DNA from 2 places in the Acinetobacter sp. CAU_H_78 genome. Region 2 is predicted to be linked to the other one. Evidence: riboswitches for the same ligand, from Rfam matches in the RefSeq annotation. Region 2 holds a riboswitch; the other holds the start of a gene.
The links. A riboswitch is a leader RNA that binds a small molecule or an ion and turns the genes downstream of it on or off. The one in region 2 is predicted to bind cobalamin.

Region 1 (11,342 bases), 430 kb from region 2:
AAAACGTGCCGCCGCCCTGATGGATATTTTCTCCTGTGTGGTACAGGGCCTGATTCCTTATGGCGCGCAATTATTACTTGCCTGTTCAATTGCCAAGCTTTCTCCAGTCGAGCTAATCGGGGGCGTGTATTATTGCTGGATTCTGGCAATATTTGCAGTGATCGCAATTACTTTCCGGTACCCTAAATTAAAAACAGCTTAAATTAAGTCATGAGATAAAGCGGCCAATGATGGCCATTTTTTTATGCCTGATCCTGTTTTAATTGTTTTCTATATTGCAATAAAGTCCGGCCTGTTGCCGCCTTATAGGCTCGGGCCAAAGCCGACTGGTCAGAATAATCCAGTTGCTGAGCGATCTCGGTCAGGCTTAGGGGCTGATGCAATAAACTTTCACAGCGCTTGATCCTTTCCTGTTCCAACAGTTTTTTAAAAGAAATACCCTGTTCATTTAATTGACGTTGCAAAGTGCGGGTCGATACAAACAGTTGCTCGGCCAGCTGTTCAATTTTAATGGCCTGCTGTCTGCTTCTTAGATGCTCCGCAACCACTTTTTGGGCTTGGCTCAAAATACTTTCCACAGGCGGTTTGGCTGCAATCGCTTCTTCAGCCTGACGAATCAATAACTGTAATAGCATTGGATCGGCCCGTTCCGATTTCAGGTTCAGTCCCTGTATATCCAGTTCGAAGCCATAATCCTGCTGTGAAAACTGCACTTCCGCAGCATAGAATTTCTGATAATGAATTCGGGCAATTTCAGGAGCATGGGCAAAACGCACCCGACGCAAGAGCAAAGGATGATCCTGCAAAATAAAACGCCCCAATTGCACCATGGCCGCGATGGTCAGCTCATTCAGCAGGTTATAACGCTCATCCTGATAGACCCAATATAACTCAATACTCTGTGCATGCTGTCTCAGTTGCAATGGGACAAACTCACTCCCATCAATGACCAGTCGTTGAAAACGCATGATATAGCCGATGATCTCAGGAATACTGCTGCTTTTGGATACCATATAGCCCAGTACACCAAAATGTTCTGGCCGAATGCACTGCACAATTTCAAAAATTAACTGTGGACATGCTAGCTGTTTTTGGGTTCTTAACAGGATGCTATTGAGAAAATCCAGCGGAACTTGCGCATCAAAAGGCTGATCAATCAGTCCACTGAGCTGAGGTCGTAGATCTGTAAGAAACTTTGCGGTTAAAGGTTCTATATTTAAGCTACGTAAATAGGTGGCCCATAGCTGGATATAGCCATTGGAGATTTTGATGTCCTGCATGAGCGCGTCCCTGTCTCCGCTGCGAATGTATATTTTATTTTTCTCTGGCGTAAAATGTATAAAAATTGGCCATATCTGTCAAAACAATTTGTGCAATTCTGAACATACTGTCAGCATCTTCAGAAAAAGAATGAAAGCAGATGAACGCACCTTTAAAATCTTCCGTACAGCCTGTGGTACGCAGTAATCTTGATTTTAAGCTGAGTGAAATTCCGCGTTACTGGTTTGGTGGCGATCCATTCCTGACCCGTATGTTTGATGCGCTCAGCCTGACTTTTCCGGATGGTGAACGTTATTTCATTCAGAGTGTGCGTCTGTTCCGCGACCAGATCAAAGATCCAGATTTACAGAAACGGGTAGCGGATTTTATCCGTCAAGAAGCCCAGCATGGCATTGCCCATGACAAGATGAATAACCTGATGCGGGAACAAGGCATGCCGGTCGATCAGTTTATTCAGCGCTTAAACAAGATGTTTAAATTTGAACTGGAAAGACGTTCACCTCAATATAACATTGCCATGACCGCTGCGGCTGAGCATATGACGGCCCTCATGGCAGAAACTTTCTATTCTTATAAAGACACCTTGAGAGAAGCGCATCCTTATGTACGCGCCCTATTCGCCTGGCATGCGATTGAGGAAATGGAACATCGTGATGTGGCCTTTGATGTCATGCAACAGGTCGGGGATGTACCAGAAAATCTGCGTAAATTTACCCTGGCGTGGACCAGTGCATTGATGATCGGCTTTACCATTTATCGTGCCAATGTGATGTTAAAGCATGACGGATTTACACCTCGCCAACGTCTACAGATGAATATCCGTGGCCTGCCATGGTTCTTTGGCAAAAAAGGCACGCTGACCCGTATGAGTAAACAGTATCGTGACTGGTTTAAAAAAGACTTTCATCCAAGCCAGCATCCGGTGATTGCGCAATATGATATCTGGATAAAGACGCTGGCTGAAACCGGTGATCCCATTCAGGCTGGAGAAGCACTCTGGCAAGCTGCAGAAGATTGAATATAGAAATCAAAAAGCCTTCAGAATCGAAGGCTTTTTTAGGAATTTAAAAGTTAATAAAATAGGTTACCATTTAGCATAGTGCTGTTCTAAAAGTCCATATTCATTGACCAGTACAATATCTTGGCCATCTTGCCGGATAGTACCAGATACTTTCGCTTGCCACTGGCTAAACTGACTGCCGACCAGACGCAGATTCAGATTTTCATAACGGCGCCAGCCTGTGTGTACATTCAGGTTCAAACAGCCATCTAATGACTGGATGTTCCAGCGTTCGTCAGATTCCTGCTGAAACAATACATCCGCCACAGGATAAATTTTGCCATTTACCCACAAACAGTTTTCATTGCCAAAGCTTTCATTGACGCCGGAAGCGAGATTGATCCCGATACGGTTACGATTGGTATCCCAGAAATTACAAGATAGCCAGAACCAGGCAGTTTCAGGACGCAAAAAGCCGCAGGTATCATCCAAAGAGGCGAAGGTGCGCTCATTAAACTGGATGGTTTCACCCTGCTTATTTACGAAATAACCTTCACAACCCAAAGTGGTCAATTTCTGGGTATAGGTCCAGCCATTGATTCCGGTCGGACTGCACATACTCAGCGGATCTGTACCTGCACAAAAAATTCGGGCACTAAGCTTGATTTCACCATATTTGGTCACATGGATATAACGCACCCCATTGGCATGCTGGATATCAATCTGAAAGGGAGATTTGTGAAAATAACTATGATTAAACAATGGCTGTTCATCTAGCACCGTATTGCGCGAGAAGAAATTGATCGCATTCCATTCCTGTACTTCATTGGTGCTATGATTATAGATATAGAAAAAACTGTGCCCGGCCCAAGCAATATCCGCAATCGCAAGGCCAATCGTATAATGCTCGTGTTGAATACTACAGAATTTAAATTTTTTATATTTTAGTTGCTTACGCCATCCCTTGAGTACATCACCATAGGGATTTTTGTACTGGTACGCATTGTAATCAATACTTTTTGGAATTTCCTTGAAACGTCCGTAACGTGGTTGTCCATTTTCCTGAATTAAATCCATTAAGACATTCCATCTCAATCAAAAACTATTTTTGCTTGAAGCTATTATGCCGATTATTGAGATTTGATAAAGAATTTTTTAAAACCGTTCGTCAGCTCTTCCGGCCAATTCTGCTTAAAACAACCCTTTTAATTTTATAGATGAAGAACTGATTTTTTGCTGTTTTATCCAGAACTTGAATAGTTTTTATCCCATTTTTAGCCAGATTGCTTCTTCCTCTTAATCTTTAAAAATTTTCCTACCTATAAAAATAAAAAAATCGTGCTAAATGGCTTCAACACGATTTTTCTTATTCCACCCTACCCCCTTTTAGAAAGGAGGGTTTTTCTCCTCTCTTTGAAAAGAGGGGCTGGGGGAGATTTTACATCTCAACCATTTCCACGCCATCAATACGGGCAACGGTCATCAAATCTTTATCACCACGACCAGAAACGGTGGCAATAATGATTTGATCCTTGTCCATAGTTGGTGCAAGTTTAGTGACATAAGCCATGGCATGTGAACTTTCAAGCGCAGGAATGATCCCTTCGATCTTGGTCAGGTCACGGAAACCTTGTAACGCTTCCTGGTCATTGATTGGCACGTAGTTCACGCGTTCCATATCTTTCAGGAAGCTGTGTTCCGGACCTACACCCGGATAATCCAGACCGGCAGAAATTGAATGCGTTTCAATGATCTGTCCTTCTTTATCAGACATCAGATACGTACGGTTACCATGCAGTACACCGACGTGACCCGCATTCAGTGGTGCAGAGTGCTTGCCAGTTTCGATCCCTAAACCTGCCGCTTCAACACCGTACATTTTCACATCCTGATCGTTCAGGAAAGGATAGAACAAGCCCATTGCATTCGAACCACCACCGACACAAGCAACCAATGCATCTGGAAGACGACCTGCCTGTTCCTGAATCTGACGGCGTGCTTCACGGCCAATAATAGACTGGAAGTCACGAACCAATTGTGGATATGGGTGTGGACCAGCCACCGTACCAATCACATAATAAGTTGAGTCAACGTTAGTAACCCAGTCACGCATCGCTTCGTTCATGGCATCTTTTAATGTTTTAGAGCCACTTTCTACAGGAACAACTGTTGCACCCAGCAGACGCATACGGTAAACGTTCATCGCCTGACGTTTCACGTCTTCGGCACCCATGAACACCACACATTCAAGGCCTAAACGTGCTGCGATGGTTGCCGTTGCAACACCATGCTGGCCTGCACCTGTTTCTGCAATAATACGTTTTTTGCCTGAAAGTTTAGCCAGTAAAGCCTGACCAATCGTGTTATTTACTTTATGCGAGCCAGTATGGTTCAGATCTTCACGCTTCAAGTAAATTTGTGCTCCACCCAACTCTTTTGACCATCGTTCAGCATGATATAAAGGACTAGGACGACCTACATAGTAGGCTAGATCACGGTCGAATTCTGCCAGAAACTGTTCATCATCTTTCATGCGGAAATAAAGCTTTTCCAGATCTTGTAAAGCCGCCATCAGAGTTTCTGACACAAAACGCCCGCCATGGATACCGAAATGTCCACGCTCATCCGGGAATTGGGTATAGTCAATCACGGGCTTGTTGTGATTAGTACTTTGCTGATCCACGATGGACTCCTTGCATAAAGCGTTCTATGAGTTGTTGGTCTTTTATACCTTTTGCGGATTCGACACCACCACTAACATCAACAGCATAAGCCTGTGTGGTGTGAATTGCCTGCTCGATATTGTCCGGGTTTAAGCCCCCAGCCAGGATCAAGGGAATATCTAATTGAGGAAAGGTGCTCCAGTCAAAGCTGTGTCCGGTGCCACCTTTTAAATCAGGATGCCAAGCGTCTAACAGTACTGCGCTGGCCCCTGCTGTCTGATAACGTTGAATTTCAGCAACTACGTCCAGATCAGGTTTGACCTGAATCGCTTTATACCAGCGACGCCCAACCTGCTTTGCGATAACCTGACATTGTTCCGGGCTTTCATCACCATGAAACTGCAGAATATCCAGCGGAACAGTTTTTAAAATATCCTGGATTTTATCTGCCGTACTATTAACAAATAAGCCAACCACTTGAATATAAGCTGGTACTGCTTTGACCAGCACTTCAGCCTGTGCCTGAGTCACGCTACGTGGACTCGGTGGATAGAACACAAATCCAATGGCATCACAGCCGGCATCAGCAACAGCTTGGACATCTTCAACTCGGGTGATTCCACAGATTTTGGCACGGGTTCGCATATAGTGTTGGCTCTGATTTACCAAGATATCAAGTAATCTATAAGATTGGGGTGAATCATTGTAATGCAAATCATCGATCTTGCGTAAAGTTCATACGGATTATTCTTGATCTTGATTGTTTAAGTCATAAGCAAACCTTATACTTGCTACAATTTGCAACGAGTCAAGGCCTTAAGGCTTTAGGGAAGTTGGTGCAAATCCAACACTGCCCCCGCAACGGTAAAAAATGAAAAGCTTGTCTTTATAAATCTTCACGATTTACACCACTGCATCAATATGTGGGAAGGTGGATAAGTAAGTATGTTTCAATACTGCATTTAAGTCCGGATACCTGCTTGTTGTGTTCTTTAACTCAATCATTCACGGGGAGTGAATGTATGGAGCACATCTCATGTCTATTCCATTTCAGCCTGCTGCCTTAGCAGGTTCTATCGCGTTTGCTTTGGGTTTTTCCTCATCAGTTCATGCTGCCGAGCAAAAAGTTGCACAAGCAGCTTTAGATACCATTGTCGTGACCGCCACCCGATCTGAAGAAAAAATTGAAAATGTGCCAGCCCGGATCGCGATTATTGAACCGGCCGTTCTTGAACAATCACCGATTAAGGCCCTTCCGGATTTATTACAAACAGATCCCAGCATAAATGTGGTGCAGTCAGGCGGTTATGGCCAGCAAACTTCTCTATTCTTACGCGGGACCAACTCCAATCAAGCTTTGGTTCTACGTGACGGCGTTCGTTTAAATACAGCAACTACCGGTGCAGCTTCTATTCCATTTCTGGATACCACTGATCTCAAGCAGATTGAAATATTAAAAGGTCCCGCATCCGTGCTGTATGGGACGGATGCGATTGGTGGTGTAGTTCAGTTCGTCACCAAAACACCTAAAAAAACTGCTGCTTTTGTATCTGGCGAGATCGGTGAAAACCAGACTTATAAATCACTGGTTGGTGCAGACCTCGCAGAAGATGGAATCTATGCACAGATTCGGGGCCAGATTTTAGAAACTGATGGCACTCCCGTATTCAACATGAATGACAGCCGTGACTATAGCTATGACCAGAAAGGCTATAGTGCAAAATTCGGTGTTGAAAAAGAGCGTTATGCTGCATCTCTAGATTACAGCCAGAATTCAGGAAATGGCCAATATAGCGACTGGGGGGTCTTTTCCAGCCAGAATTTCAAAAATGAAATCGTCAATTTAAAAGGCCAGATTCATCCTACTGAAACCACGGCCATTCATGCACGTCTCTCCCAGTTTAAGGATGACCTGAATCAGGTCACATCTAACAGCTTTGTGCACAGCACGACACAAGAAGCTGAAATCTATGGCAAATGGTATTTTAGCTCGGCACAGAATGTTTTATTAGGTCTGACCCAGCGTAATACAGATGCCAAGACTCAAGTACTTGATGAAGACATCAATTCAACCGGTTATTACATCCAGCATCAATACCAGAATCATGGTTTCAGTACCCAACTCGGTCTACGTGTTGAAGATAACGAAAAATTTGGTACGCATACGGTGGCACAAGGCGGGCTTCGTTATCAGCTGCTTCCGAATACCAGTATTTATAGCAATATGGGTTCAGCTTTCAAGGCACCGACTTTAAATGATATGTATGCCTTTGGTGGTAATGACCAGCTCAAACCTGAAGAAAGTATTTCTTATGAACTGGGAATTGATCAAAAATTACCGTTCGATATTCTGATTGGCGCATCAGCTTTTCATACTGAAGTCGATCACCTGATCAATTCAACCTGTATTAGCACCTGTGACGGTGACTGGGTCAACACCTTCCCTGTCTATCAAAACCAGAATATTGATGAAGCCAAAATGACAGGCGGTGAATTAACGGCACAATGGAACAAGGATCAATTCTTCATTAATGCCGGTTACACATACGTCAAGACCGAAGATAGCAAACAGAATACCGAGCTGCTGCGTCGTCCGCGTCAGTCTTTGACCTTATCCACAGGTCTACAAAATGCCGATTATGGTTTAAGTGCGGCACTGGTTGCGAAATCGAAAGCCAAGGATTTTGCTCGTGACATTCCAGGCTATGCACGTGTCGACCTGAATGCTTACTGGAATATCAACCCGACAGTGAAGCTCTTTACCAATATTGAAAATGTCGGTGATGTGAAATATAAAACTGTGCATAGTGCGGGCGACCAATACTATATCAATGGTGGGCGTCTGGCTTCCGCTGGTGTCACTTTCAAATACTAGAACCAGCCAGCCAATCTAAATAAATACTTTTGAGGATCATGTCATGCCTATGGCATTATCCTTTTGATATTCAGCATTCAAAATTTTAAGGAATTCAAATGGGCCACCGTTTAAGTAAAATCTATACCCGTACTGGCGATTCCGGCACCACTGGCCTGGGCGATGGTTCACGTGTACCCAAAGATGACTTGCGTATTACCGCACTCGGTGATGTGGACGAGCTAAATGCCATCATTGGGGTTTTACGCGCACAAATCGCGGCAAGCAGCATTCAGGATAAAGCGACCTGGGATAAATCTTTAAGCCTGATCCAGCACTGGCTGTTCGATCTGGGTGGTGAAGTATGTATTCCCGGCTTTAACTTAGTTCAACCAGTCTCGATTGATTTTCTGGAAAATGACATCGACCGTATGAATGAAGCTTTGCCGATGCTGAAAGATTTTATTTTGCCTGCGGGTACTTTAGTTTGCAGTTTCGCCCATCAGGCTCGTGCTGTATGTCGTCGTGCAGAGCGCAGCGTGATGTCGGTTCACTCACGCGACCAGAATATTCAGGCGACCTCCCTGCAGCTATTAAATCGCCTATCTGACTGGTTATTTGTGGCTTCGCGTACCTTACAACGTGCTGAAGGCGGTTCTGAGGTATTATGGCAAAAAAATATCAACGAGACCATTGATCAATAAATCCGCTAAAATGTATTAAATTGCACGGAAAATTCTGCGCCAACGGTATTTGCAACAAAGTGTTTCAGGCGCAGAATATTGCAATACTCCTGTCACAATTCCTCATCATTATGTTTTCATCTTTACTTCTTCAGGTTATCGCAGCATGCGCATAATCGGACATCGCGGTGCGCGTGGGGAAGCGCCTGAAAATACACTAGGCGGTTTTCAATATATTCAGGATATCGGGATTCGCGCAGTCGAATTTGACGTACGCCAGCTTAAAGATAATGCCCTGATCATCATGCATGATGATAACTTTGTACGGACTACCGGTTTGCAAAAGCCCCTCTACGAATGTAGCCGTCAGGATCTCAGTCAATATAATCACGCAGTAAAATGGTCAGAATGGAACAAGGTCGAAGCCACTCCTATGCTGGATCAGACCTTAACCGTGATTCATAACTTTGACCATATTGAAGTCGAAGTCAAAAGTGTAGCGAGCCAGGCCGATGCCGAAAAAATCACGCTTGAGCTTGAACAGCAGTTACAGGGTTATGAGCAGTCAGTTGTGATCACTAGCTTTGATCCTAAAATCCATCAGGCTTTGCAACAGCAAAATTCCAGTTTAAAACGCGGCCTTCTGATTGAAACAGATGTGAAATATCAGGCGATTGATCAAGCCTTGGAACTTGGCTGTTGTCAGATTGGCTGGATGAATGAACTGGCTAGCAAAGATATTATTCAAGCCACACAAGCTGCCGAACTTACCATCAGCGTCTGGACCGTAAATGATGTTAATCGTGCCAAAGAATTACGCGACTGGGGTATTCAGGGTCTCATTACCGATTATCCGAAGTTAATGATGCAACATCTTTAAATAACCCAAAATGCAAGATTCTATATAGATTATTTTTCTTTAAGCCTTGAACAATAATTTAAAGAAGAATGCATGTTTGTAATCTTGTTTAACTTTGGGTTACGGGTTTGCTTACAAATTTATTTCTCAGCAATCTAGTAGAAAAAATGAACATTCATTTGACTCATTTTAAGAAAATAAATTTGATTAAAAGCTTCAAAAATCTCAGTGATTTACTCGGAAATCAGAGCCTGTCTAGCCCGTGAAAATGGTAGTTTTCATCCTACTTATTCTGTTACCGATAAGTACAATACAACCGTACAATAATGCTAGTGATGCCCTAGGGGGCGTGCTAATATGAATGACTTAACCGCTGTTAAAATAAACAATAGCGGCCTCTGCTTTTTGTTATACCTTCCCAGGTTCCAGGAGTGCTGTTGGAGATGAATGCTCCCCTACCTCAAGCCCCAATTAACTGGGTCGCCGTGTTTGCTCTGGTAGTTTTACCCATTGTAGCTGTTATCGCGATTCCGTTATATGCGTATCACCATGATTTTAGCCTTGCCGCTTGGATCAGTATGTTTGTTTTGCTCGGCGTTAGTAGCCTGGGGATTACAGCGGGCTATCATCGTCTTTGGGCACATCGTGCTTATGAAGCGACTTTACCTTTAAAAATCATTTTAATGATCATGGGTACCTTTGCAGTGCAGAACAGTATTCTGTACTGGGGTTCAGGCCACCGTACCCATCACCGTCATGTCGATGACGTGGAAAAAGACCCATATTCAATTAATAACGGCTTCTGGTATGCGCACTTGGGCTGGATGCTGCGTGACTACCCTGCTGCAGAGCCAAACTACAAGAATGCACCAGACCTGCAAAACGACAAAGTCGTTATGTTCCAGCACAAATACTATGTGCCTCTAGTCATTGCAGTACATGCTGCGATTCTATTGCCAATTGGCTGGGCTGTAGGCGATGTCTGGGGTGTATTATTATTGGGTGGTCTGGTTCGTTTGATCCTGAGCCATCACGTGACCTTCTTCATCAACTCACTCTGCCATATGTGGGGTTCACGTCCTTATACGGATGAAAACACTGCACGTGACAACTTCTGGTTAGCGATTGCGACTTGGGGTGAGGGTTATCATAACTATCATCACATCTTCCAGTACGATTATCGTAATGGCGTAAAATGGTGGCAATATGACCCAACTAAATGGTTAATCTGGACTTGCTCTAAACTGGGTCTGGCTAAAAATCTGCGCCGTATTCCAAGCTTTAATATCAAAAAAGCTGAACTGGCAATGAAGTTTAAATATGCTGAGCAGGATCTGGCGGTATATGGTCATAATGTCAATGAAGACATTATCAATGTAAAAAGTAAGATTGCTCAGGAATATGAAGCCTTTACTCAAACATTGAATGACTGGGCCAAACTGAAAGAACAGGAAATTCAGGTGAAAAAGGCTGCTGTGGCAGAAAAGATTCACCAGATGGATGACAAACTTAAAGTTGAATTCCAGCTGGTTGAACAGCGTCTTTCCCATCATCGTGAAACACTGAATCTGTTAGTACGTAATTTGAAAAAAGCGCCTGTCTCTCAATAAGATTTAGATTCTCAAAAAAGCTCCTGAAATCAGGGGCTTTTTTTATTTCTACTCGTCTTACTTATACTTTCCTTTTACAACAGTTTTAAACAAAGATCTTTGTTATATTGCTTCTATTGCCTAAGTATTTTAACTGCCATGTATTTTAATTCCCGATATCAAACTCTCCCTTCTCGCCTTTATCATCATCAGCCCCCACTGCCTTTAAAAGGTGCTAAAGCGGGACATTTTAATGCTGCACTTGCTGAGCAACTGCAATGGTCTGAAGAAGATAAAGCACAATGGGTCGAAATCTGTAGTGGTCAAAAAACCTTTACTGAGTTTGAACCTTTGGCCATGGTTTATGCTGGCCATCAGTTTGGTCAATGGGCGGGTCAATTGGGTGATGGACG
Region 2 (11,342 bases):
GATTTTAATTTGACGCCTAAGCGTATTAATTTTTTGCTCAAGTAGCTGAATGATCAGATCAGAACCGCTTATCCAATTGTCATGATCCTGAAATTTCACATCATCTTTTAGAGCCGTTTCTGATTGAGCACCATTTGTATTTTTTCTAGATATCTCGAAACCTAGAATACTACTTTCCGTAGAACGTATTACCTTTAACACACTAAAATCAATTGGGTTATTGGTATTTGTCATTCGACATACTCGACCAATAAACTCTTTATCCTTTAACATCTTTACTCTCAAACCACTGGATAACTTACTTAAAACTTTTAAACATACTGATTAATTTGAATATCTTGCAAAAGGATTAATTAAAGCATTTACAGTTATTACCAAGGCAATAATACGCATACTTTGAATGATCACTTTTACAAGACGTAAATGATGAAATTAAGGCCAGAACTTTTTTGCGACCTTGTTCATTAACTTGATTTTTTCCCATTGGGTATCATAAGAAATTTTGTTGCCCTCCTCAGTTGAAGCAAAACCGCTCTGTAAACACAGCCCTAATTGCTCAATGGGTAAAAATTGAGTTGCGTCATGGATACGCTGTGAAATGTCATCTTCACTTTCCACATACTCTTTTTTCGAAGAGACTAAGCCCAAAAATACTTCTGTTTGTGTGCCTTTGAGTAGCGCAATAGGTTCAAATCCACCTGCCCGATCTGTATCAAATTCCAATAAGTAACGATCGATATTGGTCAACTGTTTGAAAATATATGTAGAGATAAAGTGATAATCTCCTTGATACAACCAGCTCGAACTAAAGTTGCCACGGTCAATATGCAACGATATAAATAAATCTTCTGGTTTATCTTTGAGTGCAAGATTGAGTATTTCTACACCTAGCATTGCTAAGTCATGATCTGACATACCAGAAGTGATTTCAGTTGCTTTATATTCTTCATCACTTAAATAGGCCCAAAACTCATCATTCAGTTGTAAATATCGACAACCTTCTTGATACAGCGCTTGAATTGCATCTTGGTAAGCTTTTCCAATATCTGCAATATAGTCATTGATACGATCTGCATAGAACCGATTGTTTCTTAAGTGTGGAAAAAGCAACATCGTTGGACTGGGTATGCAATATTTAGCAGTTGCAAAACCTTCAATTGCTTTATGTAGATAACGATAATGAATCAGACTTGTGTGTTCTTCTGACCAAGCAATTTTCCCTGTGATACGGATGTCAATCGGTTTACTGATCGCATCTTTATATTTCAATCCATCACGTGTTTTGTAGCGTTCTATGCCTTGTAATTGCTCAAGAAAATCGAAATGCCACCAAGTACGGCGAAAATCACCATCTGTCATGACAGTACAGTCTAGATCAAGCTGAATATCAATGAGATTGTCAATTTCTGCATCTTCAACTTGTCTTAATGTCTCTTCATAAATGACCTGATCGGCAAAATCGTAACGTGCTTTTTTGAGTTTTAATGCTCTCAAAAAACTGCCGATATGTTCTACCTTATTGTTTGCATATTGAGTTTTCGCTTGAGGAGATGTATTACTTTGCATAAATAAACCAAATAAAAAATGACTTCTAAAAAGCACATTTTGTAAAAATAGAATGTCGTTGATGGATATCGCCTCAACGAAAAAAGAGGTCTTTCAAATATTTTGTGACTATGTATGAAAAACCAGACGACGAATCATCTAGCTTCTGGGCGTAGTAGATTCAAAATGGGGAACTATCAGATTAAGTTTGAATGAGTACAGATAACTGTTATGACATATGCGCTTACTCAAGGATCTTCAGGTATAAATGAAGATCCTTGAGATCATCTAGGAAATATTATTTCATTGCATAACGAAGTGTTAGCCAAGCTGTGCGACCCTCTTGACGATAAACATCACCGGTCCAAGAGTTGTTGGTGTAATACTCTTTATCAAACATATTTGCTAATTTAGCTTGTACGCTAAATTCAGGTGTGACTTGGTACGCTACACGCACATCCGCGATTGTAAAACCTGCTAATTTTGCTGTGTTTTGTGGATCTGTATAACGCTTATCTTCCGCATGTACCGAGCCACCGATTGTCCAATCTTCAACTTTATAATCGAGACTCGCATTCAATAATTGTGCAGGTTTAAATGTGAGCTGTTTACCTTTATCAGTTTGATTTTGATTCTCCGGATCTTGGTAGGTATAGTTTACATTCCATGATAAAGCATCAAAATTTTGCCCCAAGCTGAGTTCAATACCTTTAATTTTTGCTTGACCGTTATTTTGGTTGGCAATCAAATTATCAATTTTGTTTACAAAACCAATCAGCTCCCAATCTAATAACTGGGATCCTTTGAATCCAATTTCAATATTTTCAGATTCTTCAGGTTCTAAGTTTGGATTCGCCCAACCAGGATAGTAAAGATCATTAAATGTTGGTGAGCGGAAAGCCGTTCCATAAGACATATAAGCATTATAGTAATCATTAAATTGATAACCTAAAGCAATATTTCCTGTCGTATGCTGTCCAAATTGCTCATTATCATCCGAACGTAAAGCAGCTTGTAAATTTACTGCATTAAATTGACCGATATATTGTGTAAACAAACCAATGTTATTACGTTCTTTTTCATCATAGTCGGTTGAACTGGTTACTTTATCATTTAGATAATCAACACCTGCCACCAAGCTATGATTTTTATTAAATTCAATCGTGTTTAACCATGAAACAGTTTGTTTTTCTGTATCAAACTTACCGGTTGTTTTCTTTGAATCGAAAGTCTCGTACTTATCTTGGCTAATGCCAACATTGAATTTACTTGTCCAAATATCATTTGGAGTAAACGTTAAGCCAGCACCATATACATTCTGTTGAATCTCATTTTCAGGATTCACTCCACCATCATACTCAGCTTCCCCTTGAACATGTAAAGCATTGACTTCGATAGCGAAGAGTTCATTGAATTGATGACCCGCTTTTAAAGATGCAGAAACATTCTTATAGCCATCTTTATCTTCTTCGGTTTTTGACGTAAGAACATCTAGACCTTGCGTTTTTAGGCCAGCTAAACTCGCACTCATCCAGGTATTCTCTTTACGGATATCAACACCCACATTCGCATCATAAGTTTCGTGTGATCCATATTTTAATGATGCGTAAGGTTTAATACCGTCTGCAGTACCTTTACGTGTATAAATTTGAATAACGCCGCCTACAGCTTCAGAACCATACAAACTAGAACGTGGGCCACGAACAACTTCGATACGCTCAATTTGATCAATTGGTAGATGTTCAATTGCTGTTTGACCAGTTGTTGCTGATGCTAGTTTTTGCCCATCAACCATAACCAATACAGCATTGGAGTTTGTACCGCGAATTGAAAGACCCGTTGTCTGACCTAATCCACCTGTATTGACATAACTAATACTAGGAATCGTACGTAATAAATCTTGTAAAGAGCTAAACTGTTTACGTTCAATTTCTTCACGTTCAATCACTGTTACAGCAGCTAACGTATCAGTATTTGCTTGCTCAACCAAGTTAGCAACGACATTAATTTTAGGAAGTTGGAAAACAGTTTTTTCTGCTGCCATTGCCATAGACAATGGAGATAAGACTAACAAACCACCTAAAGCGGTTGTATATATTTGATTCATGGTATACCCCAAAATTTCGCACCGCCCGTGCGAATATAAATGTGAAGCACGCGGACGGATTTTGGGTAAGCAATACCAACTCAATATAATTGAAGTATGCAATCCCTTCTTTAACGCCCGCCGCATTAGTTAGGTTATGCAACAGGCCGGTCTCCGGACTTAAGGGTTAAACCTATTCACCGTTGCGGGGGCAGTGTTAGCTTACACATACGTGTACTAACTTCCCAGTTTCACTTCTCTATGGAAGCACCTGAAGCAGATGCAAAGCCTAAGACTATGTCCTTGCTAAGTCAAACGCTTTCTGATTATTCGTATTACTCTCATAAAGCTAAATTTTCTAAGGAATATAGGAAGTAATAATATTTAAGGTCAACTTAACCTCCATATTGGACTGCTCCCAGTATCCTAGACACGAGACGGCCTCATTTTGAAGCTGCCTCAAAGGCTTCCGGACTCATCCCATCGAGATGCGAATGACGCCTGATTCGATTGTAAAACATCTCGATGTAATCAAATACATCTGCACGAGCCATTTCTCGTGTTTTATAGATCCTCTTTTTAATTCTTTCCTTCTTCAAGCTGCTAAAAAAGGATTCAGCAACAGCATTGTCCCAACAGTTTCCACGACGACTCATACTCGGAACTAAATTATGCTTCTGACAGAATTTCTGCCAGTCTCCGCTACTGTATTGTGAGCCTTGGTCTGAGTGTATGATCACAGGTTCATTGGGTCTGCGTCGCCATACCGCCATTAAAAGTGCATCCAAAACGATATCCTTGGCAAGCGTAGGTTTCATTGACCAACCGATGACTTTTCTCGAATATAAATCGAGAACCACAGCCAGATATAACCAGCCTTGCCAGGTGCGGATGTAGGTAATATCAGTCACCCAAGAGGTATCCGGTGTGTTTACAACAAATTCTCGATTTAAATGGTTAGGTGGCACAATCTGAGGACGACCACGACCATAGCTTTTATGCTTCTTATATCCTCGAACAGCGGCAATACCATTGTGCTTCATGATCTTCAGCACACGATTAGGTCCACAGCTTTCACCTAGCTCTTTAAGATCCAGCGTAATGCGACGATAACCGTAGATGCCATAACTGGCATCATAAGAAGAACGGATGAGCTGTAATAACCGCTTATCTTCAATAGTCCTGCCTGATTCGGGTTCATGCAACCAAGCATAGTAGCCAGCACGAGCAATCTTAAGAACCCGACACATCGTTTTAATCTTAAATTGATGGCTGTATTCCAGGATAAACTGATACTTTACTCGGGCAGGCTTGCAAAGTACCTTGCGGCCTTTTTTAGAATATCCCGTTCCTCTTCAGTTTGTTTGAGCTGACTTTTAAGGCGAAGGATTTCTTTCTTTGCTTCGAGTAGTTCATGTTCATCAGGGTTGTTGCGTAAAGGCTGTACGGCCTTTAGCCATTTATAAATGCTGTGCTGTGATACACCTAAACGTTCTGCCACATCGGTGACAGAATATCCACGTTCAGTAATCAATTTAACAGCTTCATCTTTAAATTCTGGGGTGTATCGTTGTCCACTCATAATGTTCTCTCCTATGCAAAAAGAATAGACGAAATTTGTCTAGGAGAGTGGTGGCAGTCCATATCTAATTAAAAGATGTCTACAAAATTGGTGGCTATTCACTTTCTTAGAAAAGTAGCTAATCCAATTTCTCCCAAAATTTTGACATGTCTTCTCATTCAATTTGAAGAGAAAAGGCTATTTTCCTAGAAAATAGCCTTTTTTATATGCTAATTTAGCTAAGTTAACATTTGATGTTAGTCAATAAAGCATACATAATTGAAATTTCAATACTTATTTATTTAAAATTTATAAGATATTTCAATAGCCTTAAACTCACCTAACAATCTGATTAATGATTAAATTTTACAAAACAATTTCACATTAAAACATATACTTAAGCCCTAATTGAGCTTGTATATCATCAGAATTTTTCGCATTTCCTGCTACATCACCAAACATATTCCATTTAGAGTTGTTTGTTAGATAGTTGAATGTAATGCCATACAAGAAGTAATCCTTGTCGTAAGCAGGTGCTTGGTAGCTCACACCAACAGCATTATCTACGTTTGATACCAAGTTAACATTTGGTAAAGAGCGATCTACCGCATTAGCATATTCACCATAACCACCTAGCGCCAAGTTTTTAGTAACTTGATAGTCGAATCGAACACCTACGTGCAGTTTATTTTCTTTAGCTGTTACATCATCAACAGTAACACCCATTTCACTAGATTCATTAACCTTGTCCAAAGTAACACTGTTAAAGCTTAGTGCAGCATATGGGGATACAGACCATTGATTGTTAATGAAGCTATAACCTACTTCACCGTATACACCATACTTATCTAAATCAGATTTAGCATTGCTTTGCTCTGAATCCACACCGTTTGTTACGCTACGTTTAAATTCAACATCACCAAAACCATATTGAGCATTAGCTGCGAAATACAAGTCTGATGCGGTATTCCATTTACCATAAACACCAAAGGTAGTCAGGTCAGTTTCACTTGTACCATTTGATTCTGAAAACTTAGAGTCATCTTTGTAAGTTGAAACATAAGCACCTAAAATCGCATTATCAGCCACTTGGAAATCTGAACCAGCGGTCAAAGTTGAGATTTCTGAATCAACCTTATCCCATCCTTTAGCTTTTGTAGAAGTCTCCTGATAAGCGCCATTTACCCACGCACCTGTTACACCTTGTTTAGATACTTGGAATGCACGTTGAGCGACTTGTGCATTGGTCATTGCATCGTTGTGCAATAATACAGATGGTGTTTCCGCAAATAACGCCCCCGCATTAGTATTCAAGACAGCTTGTGCTTGCTCAGCAGTCACCGCTTGCTGTACTTTCGCTACATAGCTGGTTAATTCAGTTGATTCACCATTCACAGCTTGCGCATTCGCTTTAGCCATAAGTTGGTTAACTAAATCACCAGAAGCATTAGACAGACCACCGTTCAAAGTACCTGCTACTTTAGCATCTTTTAACTGAACATCTACTGAATAAGTATTAGCATCCTTAGTGGTTTCACCGATTTGAAGGAATGCACTATTAGCAGCAACCGTATTAAAATCACCTGTAATAGAACCTGCTTTAATTACATCATGTTTACCAGCAGTAACCATTTTTTGATCTTGAGCAGTAACTTCTAACGCACCATCTAGATTAGCAGCACCAGTAACAGTTAAATAGTGTTCCAATCCATACACTAATTTTGCTTGTTCATACTGATTGTAGTCACCAGCAATAGTTAAGCGACCCTTTTCCGTTGAAACAGTACCACCATTATCAACAGCACCCACCTCACCAGCACCTGTTAATAAACCTGTGCTGTATACAGACGTTAATGGAGATTTAATACTACCATTCACACGTAATTCACCATCACTTACAACAGTATTACCAGAGAAAGTATTATTGCCACTTAGTACCAATGTACCCTTACCACCTTTTACTAACCCTGCATCACCAGTGATGTTGTTAGAGAAAATAGCTAGACCTGAATCAACTTCTGCATTAAAGGTTTCACCAAAAATTCGGCTGAACATTTCAGGGCCTTTCAAAGCTGAAGCTTGATTAAAATAACCCCAACCAAAAGTTTCATTAAATAATTTCTGGTCTGAACCATCATCAACATAATCAGCAGTAGTCAAAATAGTTTGACGCACTTGGTCGGCTGTCATCCAAGGATATTTAGACCAAATTTGAGCAGCCAATGCAGTAATTTGCGGTGCAGATGCAGATGTACCGACAAAAACAGCATTACCGTTTAAACTTTCGCTATAAACAGGAACTTCAAAGTCAGCAGCCACACACCAACGAGCAGCACCAGCACAAGCATTTGCACCCGTACCATCTTTTGCACGGTAAAGAGCTTTTTTAGTAGAATCCACACCAGTTACAGCTAAAAGCCCCTTCTCAATACCTTCACCCCCAACAAAAGTTGGAAGCAAAGCTTCAATATTAGGCGTAAAAGAACCATCGTTACCTGTTGAGAAAACAATCAATGAACCACCATCTACCAAATTCATTGCATATTTAGTAAGTGTCTTCTGGTATTCAGGTTCAGCAGAACGAGTCCCAAATGAACCATTAAATAATTTCACACCATGCTTATCATGCAGGTCTTGCATAGCAAGGAAAGCGCCTGATGTATAACCTAGACCACCATTTTCATCCGAAGTTCGTGCGCCATAGATTTCGGCAATATCTTTAGCAGCACCTTCAGGAATATATTTGTATTCTGGATCGCCATTTTTCTTAGCAGCAATAACACTTGCAACCAAAGTACCATGATTATTAATACTTAAATCCTGAATATCAATTCCTGCGTTTGTGAGATCGGTAACAGTGATCTCACCTGCTTCATAATCTTCAATATATTGATAAACTTTTTTAACTGCATGCTCTAAGACTTCATTTTTACGAACACCAGAGTCAATAACACCAACTTTTACTTTATTTGCAGATGTATTAGGTTCTGCAACATTAAAGTTTTCTTTTTTATACACGTAACTCTGTTCAGGAGTTGGCTCTTTACCACCTGAACCAGTGCCTGTATCTGAACCAGTACCTGTATCTGAACCAATACCTGTATCTGAACCAGTACCTGTATCTGAACCAGTACCTGTATCTGAACCAGTACCTGTATCTGAACCAGTACCTGTATCTGGATTCTCAACCCCACCCACTGGTGGTGTGGTTACATTTGGACCATTTGATGCAGAATTACCTCCGCCACCACCACAACCAATTAAAATGGAGGTTATTGCTACTGATAAAACCGTTTTTGTAAAGAAATTATTGAACACTCAACACCCCTATTTTTCAATTAAAATAAATATATAATTCTTTAAAACAAATATATAATTCTTTAAAACAAATATATAATTTTAATTATAATTAAAAAAAATCTTAGAACAATTATTCAAAAGTAGAATAAACCTCTTGTGTTAGTCAAAATTTAATCAGTGATAAGCGTTGATTTTTAAATAAATATCAAAGTCTAAAATAGTCAAAAATGATACTTTCGCGAGAGGTCTAATATTCATATAATTTATTTATAAGAAATCATTAAACTATTTTTAAAATTTATAAATATTTTGAATGCATGGCAGAGTAAAACTTGAAGTGCGACATAAACCACCTAATTAATTTAAAGGGTTTATGGAGTATAGGACTTACGCATTGACGGATTCAAAAAAGTAAACCGTACCGGGTTTGTCGAAGACCAAACTTTCTGAGATGAGAAGCATTGCCTCGCAAGACGTAGCGAAGCGTAGTGTTCCGATGAAAAAACCTAAATATACCCCTGAAATCAGAGAAAGAGCGGTTCAATTATTGATTGAATCTGAAAAAGATTATCTTTCTACTTGGCTGCAATCATAGATATTGCATTAAGATTGGTTGTACGCCTGAAACATTACATATTTGGCATCAAAAATATCTGGATAAACAAAATCCAGTTAAAGTACAGCAGCTTTCAGATCAAGAACGTAGTAAACAACTCGAACGTAAAAATAAAGAACTGCAACGTGCTAACGAAATTCTACGTAAAGCAGCCGCTTTTTTCGCCCAGGCGGAGCTCGACCGCCCACATAAATAATGGTGGATTTCATCCATAACAATAAAGACCTATCTGGCGTTGAGGCGATTTGTAAGATTTTACCGATCGTAGCCTCTACCTATTATCGAACCCTAGATCTCGTTGATGAAAAGCATCGCTTTGCAAGGGAACATCGAGCGAAACGAGATCTACATGATGAGCAAATCAAACGAATTTGGAAAGAAAGTTCAGTTCGTTATGGTGTACGTAAAGTTTGGCAAAAACTGAAACGTGAAGGCTATATTATTGCGCGCTGTACAATGGTTCGCTTAATGCAGAAGCTAGGTCCACAAGGTGTTTAGCGTGGTAAGAATAAACAAACCACCCGTAGCCTAGATGTTCAAAAAAGAGCAGATGATTTAGTGAAACGGAATTTTAATGCTGATCATCCTGACCCTTGCGAAGCAGTGCTCAGGTCAATGACTTCACGTATATTCAAACCAATTCAGGTTGGGTCTATATCGCCTTTATTATTGATGTGTTCTCACGAGCAATTGTTGGATGAAAAGTATCAACACGTATGAATACAGACATGGTCCTGGATGCATTGGAGCAAGCATTGCATGATCGAGGTATGCCAAAGAACGTGATTCACCATTCCGACAGAGGTATGCAATATCTTTCCATTCGTTATACCAATCGTTTAGAAGCAGCAAATTTACGAGCATCACTCGGTACGACTGGTGATTCATATGATAATGCTTTGGCTGAACCAGTGAACGGCTTATACAAAACAGAGGTGATTAAATATTTAAAAACAGATTGGCAAGGTTTAGCGGATGTGCAACTTGCGACATTAAATTGGATGGATTGGTTTAATAAAAAGCGTGTACACAGTGCACTGGGTTATATATCACCTTTTGAGTTTGAAATAATGTATATGACAAGATTAACCCGTTAGGTCGTCAGGTGGCCTAACTTAAATAAAAAAGTCTCCGACAAACTCGGTACGGTTCAAGCCTTTTTCTGAATGGCAGATTCGAAATATCCGCCAGCTCATTCTAAAGAATATCGATGATGACAATGCAGGACGTTATCGCCAGCAAAACGTGTTGATTTCAGGTGCTACGACTACCCCACCCGACTATATACATTACTAAATGACAAAATGGCTCAGCTAGTCGATTGGTACAGTTCGGAAGCACATAAACTTCATCCTATTGAACATGCTGCTAAAGTACATGCTGATTTTGTTGGCATTCATCTATTTATTATGGCAATGGACGTACATCGCGTCTCTTGATGAACCTTGAGTTGCTTAAAGCTGGATACCCTCCTTGCGTTATTACGGTCGAAAATCGCTTAGCCTACTATGAAGCGTTAGATCAGTGGATGGCTTATGGAAAAACTAAGCCTTTTATTCAATTAGTTTCAGAGGCTGTACTAGAAGGATTTAAACCATATCAGGTTGTTTTAGGAATTTAGGGGAACTTTGTCTTTCAAAGCTTTGTGCAACAAAGCCCTTAGCTTTTAAAACTTTAGTAAATTAGCTCTATAAAATTAAAAAACCGATGTATAAACATCGGTTTTTTAATTTTTTACTTAGTTATGCAGGCGTAGCTAGATTTCCGACTTTAAGTAAGCTCACTTGCTCTTGTTGTCTTTGCATAATAATTTTACCATTACGCACACTTAAAATAGCTTTTACTTGATTAGCAACAACTTCATAATCATTTTTAGCCGGCATAATTATAAAACTGGCAGGACGTCCGACCTCAATCCCGTATTGATCCCCTAAACATAAAGTCTTGGCTGAATTATCTGAAACAAAATCCAAGCAACGTTGTAAGTCTTCGTAACCCAGCATATGACAGATATGTAAGCCAGCATCCAGAATACGAATAATATTACCGTTTCCTACTGGATACCAAGGATCACGAATTGAATCCTGAGCAAAACAAATATTCATGCCTGCACGGTCAATTTCTGGTACACGGGTCAAACCTCGGCGCTTTGGATAGCTATCAAATCTTCCTTGCAAATGAATACTTTCTGTAGGGCACGAAATAAAGTTAATTTTAGAACGTTTTAGTAAGCG

Region 1: another riboswitch for cobalamin. It lies ahead of AC4MCD_RS11810 (TonB-dependent receptor plug domain-containing protein); the one in region 2 lies ahead of AC4MCD_RS09845 (TonB-dependent receptor domain-containing protein).

What each region holds. Positions count from the first base shown of each region.
Region 1 covers NZ_CM178652.1:2,473,998-2,485,339, forward strand. The annotation lists gene AC4MCD_RS11780 (Na+/H+ antiporter NhaC family protein) at 1-202, shown strand, start outside; gene AC4MCD_RS11785 (helix-turn-helix domain-containing protein) at 243-1,280, opposite strand; gene AC4MCD_RS11790 (metal-dependent hydrolase) at 1,421-2,299, shown strand; gene AC4MCD_RS11795 (DUF2804 domain-containing protein) at 2,366-3,358, opposite strand; gene trpB (tryptophan synthase subunit beta) at 3,720-4,964, opposite strand; gene AC4MCD_RS11805 (phosphoribosylanthranilate isomerase) at 4,945-5,589, opposite strand; cobalamin riboswitch at 5,733-5,942, shown strand; gene AC4MCD_RS11810 (TonB-dependent receptor plug domain-containing protein) at 5,981-7,819, shown strand; gene AC4MCD_RS11815 (cob(I)yrinic acid a,c-diamide adenosyltransferase) at 7,918-8,502, shown strand; gene AC4MCD_RS11820 (glycerophosphodiester phosphodiesterase) at 8,648-9,361, shown strand; gene AC4MCD_RS11825 (acyl-CoA desaturase) at 9,784-10,950, shown strand; gene AC4MCD_RS11830 (protein adenylyltransferase SelO) at 11,089-11,342, shown strand, end outside.
Region 2 covers NZ_CM178652.1:2,043,172-2,054,513, forward strand. The annotation lists gene AC4MCD_RS09835 (hypothetical protein) at 1-273, opposite strand, end outside; gene AC4MCD_RS09840 (5-methyltetrahydropteroyltriglutamate--homocysteine S-methyltransferase) at 433-1,566, opposite strand; gene AC4MCD_RS09845 (TonB-dependent receptor domain-containing protein) at 1,844-3,652, opposite strand; cobalamin riboswitch at 3,780-3,921, opposite strand; one part of gene AC4MCD_RS09850 (IS3 family transposase) at 4,075-4,955, opposite strand; one part of gene AC4MCD_RS09850 (IS3 family transposase) at 4,955-5,213, opposite strand; gene AC4MCD_RS09855 (S8 family serine peptidase) at 5,577-8,510, opposite strand; partial or broken gene AC4MCD_RS09860 (IS3 family transposase) at 8,989-10,222, shown strand; AL1L pseudoknot at 9,262-9,379, shown strand; partial or broken gene AC4MCD_RS09865 (Fic family protein) at 10,261-10,729, shown strand; gene codA (cytosine deaminase) at 10,851-11,342, opposite strand, start outside.